One region of the Peribacillus sp. RS7 genome, then DNA from elsewhere that is predicted to be linked to it. Evidence: a T-box and tRNA genes for the amino acid it is inferred to sense, from the RefSeq annotation. Region 1 holds a T-box; the other holds one or more tRNA genes.

Evidence for each region. A T-box is a leader RNA that pairs with one kind of tRNA and senses whether it is charged. The one in region 1 lies ahead of ACDZ29_RS02190 (valine--tRNA ligase), so its partner is inferred to be a tRNA-Val.
Region 2: it encodes a tRNA-Val, which carries the amino acid that the T-box ahead of ACDZ29_RS02190 (valine--tRNA ligase) is inferred to sense. The anticodon was not compared.

Annotation. Positions count from the first base shown of each region.
Region 1 covers NZ_CP168135.1:415,366-417,565, forward strand. Annotated here, with positions in the region: gene ACDZ29_RS02190 (valine--tRNA ligase) at 1-1,278, opposite strand, end outside; T-box leader at 1,323-1,552, opposite strand; gene ACDZ29_RS02195 (hypothetical protein) at 1,791-1,982, shown strand; gene ysxE (spore coat protein YsxE) at 2,039-2,200, opposite strand, start outside.
Region 2 covers NZ_CP168135.1:3,413,322-3,415,521, reverse strand. Annotated here, with positions in the region: gene truA (tRNA pseudouridine(38-40) synthase TruA) at 1-513, opposite strand, end outside; tRNA gene ACDZ29_RS17185 (tRNA-Val) at 1,261-1,332, opposite strand; gene ACDZ29_RS17180 (hypothetical protein) at 1,549-1,770, shown strand; gene ACDZ29_RS17175 (phosphatidylglycerophosphatase A) at 1,788-2,200, opposite strand, start outside.

The sequences.
Region 1 (2,200 bases):
TTTATGGTACCAGGCTGGAATGCGGTGACCCCACCAAAGCTGACGGGAAATGCACCAGTCGCGGATATTTTCCATCCAACGGAGATACGTTTTTTCGAAACGATCCGGTACGAAATGAACTTTTTCCTCATCGGATCCTTTTTGAAGATCAACGGATGCATCAGCTAGAGGCTGCATTTTTACGAACCATTGAGTCGATAGATATGGTTCAACAACAGCACCGCTTCTCTCTGAATGACCGACTGAGTGAAGGTGATCTTCGATTTTGAAGAGTACTCCTTCTTCCTGAAGGTCTTTGACGATTTGTTTACGGCATTCAAAACGGTCCATACCTTCATATTTACCGGCCTTTTCATTCATCGAGCCATCTTCATGCATGACAAGGATGCGCTCCAAATCGTGACGGTTCCCGATTTCGAAGTCATTCGGATCATGAGCAGGAGTAATCTTAACCGCGCCTGAACCGAATTCCATATCGACATAGTCATCACCGACAATCGGGATTTCCCGGCCTGTAATTGGCAAGCGAACCTTTTTGCCGATCAAGTGTTTATACCGATCATCTTCAGGATGTACAGCAACCGCAGTATCGCCAAGCATCGTTTCCGGACGGGTGGTGGCTATTTCAATTTCACCTGATCCGTCAACTAACGGATATTTCATATGGTAAAATGCACCCTGTACATCTTTGTAAATAACCTCGATATCGGATAACGCCGTTTTCGTTGATGGATCCCAGTTGATGATGTATTCGCCGCGATAAATCAAGTCCTTCTTATAAAGCGAAACGAACACTTCGCGCACTGCTTTTGAAAGCCCTTCATCAAGAGTGAAGCGCTCACGGGTATAATCAAGTCCAAGACCCAGCTTTGACCATTGTTCACGGATATGGCTCGCGTATTCCTCTTTCCATTTCCATGTCTCTTCCACGAACTTTTCACGTCCAAGGTCATAACGGCTCACGCCTTCCGCACGAAGTTTCTGTTCAACTTTCGCTTGAGTGGCGATACCGGCATGATCCATGCCCGGCAACCATAAAACATCATAGCCTTGCATCCTTTTCATGCGTGTCAATATATCTTGAAGTGTCGTATCCCATGCATGGCCAAGATGCAGCTTACCAGTCACGTTCGGCGGGGGGATGACAATCGTGTATGGTTCTTTTTTATCGTCACCCGTCGTTTCGAAAAACTTCCCATCAAGCCACCATTTGTAGCGGCCTTTCTCTATCGTCTGCGGATCATATTTAGTCGGCATCGAAATTTGGTTCTCTTCCATATCATTTCCTCCTTATTTGGGCATAAAAAAAACTTCCATCATCACAAAAGGACGAAGGAAGTTGTTCGCGGTGCCACCTTTTTTCCGAAAAAGTAAAAAATCTCTTTCGGCTCTCAAATCGGATAACGGCTCTTCACCGGCCTTCGCTACTTAAGATCTTTCACGAAAACTGCTCGCGGACGACTTCGGATGCTGCTGCCTGGAAACCTCGCACCAATTGGTTTCCTCTCTGAAAAGTGCATTTCATCTTACTATTTCCGGTCTTTGCATTGATTTATATTCATATGTAAAATCATTGAATGCATATAGTATATAGTACAAAAAATATGGGGCTCCAGTCAATCATCTTTTCGCTTTCTTTCTTTAGGAAGCATTCCATTACATGCATTCGATCCCGCTGCCCGGCCATTTTCTTTATTTTATCCTCCAGGAACAGTGAATGTGACCGTTTTTTCACCTTTTCCACTACCCGCCCATAGAATATAAGAAGCCCTAAAAAGGAAGGTAATAATATGAAGCGAAGATATACCCCCTATACTTTACCGCCTTGGATGAAAAAATTCCGGGGTGTTTGCCAGCAGTTCATCATCCCCTTTGTCGTATTCCAAGGATTGCGTACGCTGATTTTCCCTACTTTCTTCGATATGCTCCTGCTAATCGCCTTTATTTTCTTGGCCATGTCTTTGTATTTCGAATGGATTTAATTATTCCCTTACAGCAAAAAAATATACATGACTGGAGATGATCCAATCATGTATATTTAGCTTGGGGGTGATTGCTCTTCTTTGGCAGCCTCGGCAGCCGCCTTTTTCTGCTGTTCGATCTCTTCGATTTTCATCACCATATACTCAATATTCTTCAGTAGCCAAAATTGCCGCTGCAGTTGAGTAACATTATCAAGCTCTGAACGATGTCCCCTGCC
Region 2 (2,200 bases), 2.6 Mb from region 1:
TATTTCACGCACCATGGATTTTTTCTTAGACTTTGCATTAGAAAAAGAAGTAAAATCATGTTCACCTATAAAATATTGACATGCTCTTTTCATTTTTGTGATATTCAGCTTTTCCTCAACATGCATACTGTACTTTCGCATGAAAGGATTTGTATATTGCTCGTTCCAGATCTTATACAGATAGGTTTTATCCTTAGCATTATAACGGGCATGAAAACGATCAGGAACTAATGTAACATCCACAACGCTGATATCTTGGGGTAAATATCTATTCAAATAGTTCATGATTTCAGATTCAGTCAGATTTTCTCCGATCTTAAAATTGGCAATTTGAGCAAGAGCATGTACACCTGCATCTGTTCTGCTGCATCCGATGATTTCAATTTTTTCCCCTACCATTTCCGTTAATACATTTTCTATTTTCCCTTGAATGGTATCATCACTATTACCGAGTCGTTGCCAGCCCTTATAGCGCCCGCCATCATATTGAATCGTCAATTTATAATTGTTCATTTCTTCCTCCTTATTTTATTACTGTATAGTCATCTAAACAGAAAATTCTTGATAAAATACAAGCCCCCATACAACTCCTGCTGTATGAGGGAACATATGATTTTTTCTTATAAACAATATTATATTGTATTGTATTTTGTCCCTTTATTCCCCTATATATCAGGTTAAACTGAACTTCGTTACTTCTTTCAAAAGTCTAAAGCAACTGTAGTAACAGGATAATCCGCTCCCCTTTTCAGGTCTCGATTGGAGCACCCCACAGCTTACAAGGACCATGATTTATGTAAAGTTCATACATCTTATTAATGTCTTTCGATTTTAATCCTAGCAATCAAAGTGAAATGTACTTCTGCATAGTGTATCAAAGAGGCTAACGTCATGCAACGAACGATTCACCGTCATATGCAGTTTCTGAGCAACTTTGTGCAAAGCATGAACACAAAGAAAAATGCATGGAAACGAAAACAGAAAATGGGCCAAAATCCCTGTTATATCATGGATTTAAGCCTTTGGCTGTTGATGACCTGTGACTAGCATTAAATACTTTCGGTAAGATTTTTAAATTGACGATCTTCATGAAACACTTGAATTCCAAATTTTAAAAGCATAAAAAAACACCTCACATATTTTAGCGTGAAGTGGTTTGTTGGCATTCCATGGTGTTTAACTTGACCCCATCATAATACAGTCGTGATTTAAAATAAAAAACGGCAAAAACATTGTTTAACAATGCTTCCGCCGTTCGGATGACCTGTGAGGGATTCGAACCCACGACCCCTTCCCTGTCAAGGAAGTGCTCTCCCACTGAGCTAACAAGTCGTATGTAAGACTGGCTGGTAAATTACTTAAGTACATAATTTATTATAAGTTTTTTTGTTAAAAAGTCAACGAGTTATATTAAAAAAGTTTTAATTTTATCTTTTTTTTTTTACCTCACTTAAAAACCAGAACCGACGTTCCCTTTTCCCTTGCATAAAAAACGTATGTTCGCATATAATATAGCAAGCAAACAAGTCAGCAAAGGAGTGACAAGGAATGAAATATATACTTCGCAAACATATGGAAGAAAACGCTCCATTGGAAATAATCTATCTCTCCGAACAAGGAAAGATTACGCAGCGGAAAATCCAGGTGCTTGAAGTTTATCCAGGCCATATTCACGCATTCTGTTTTCTAAGGCAGACAAAACGGACATTTAAAATGGCCAATATCCTTTCTGCCCGCCTCATTAAGGCCAGGTTTGATAGGTCTGGATGAAAATTGTTTATTAAGATTCAACCAATTAACTCTTCTTCTTCCTGAATGTCCTTTTCCTGTTCAGTTAATGATTCTTCTTCATCTCTCAGACGATGAGCTAACCTTGAGGCGGCACTCGCGGCAATACTTGCAACGATATCATCCAGGAAGGTATGCACGATTCCTTCTTGTTTCTTATCAAGTTCGTGAATGACGCCTATTTTATTTTTGTCCAAATGGCCAAAGGTCGTTACAGCAATGCTTCCGTAACCGAGCACTGCACCAAAGGCAATCGTTTCATCCACTCCGAATAAACCTTCATCAGATTCAACAATCGATTGCAGGGGTTCTGATAGCTTTTTTTGCTCTGCTAGTTTATCCAGCTCCACACCGACTAAAATGGCATGTTGAATTTCCCTTTTCAACAGGACACGCTCAACGCTGTGGATGC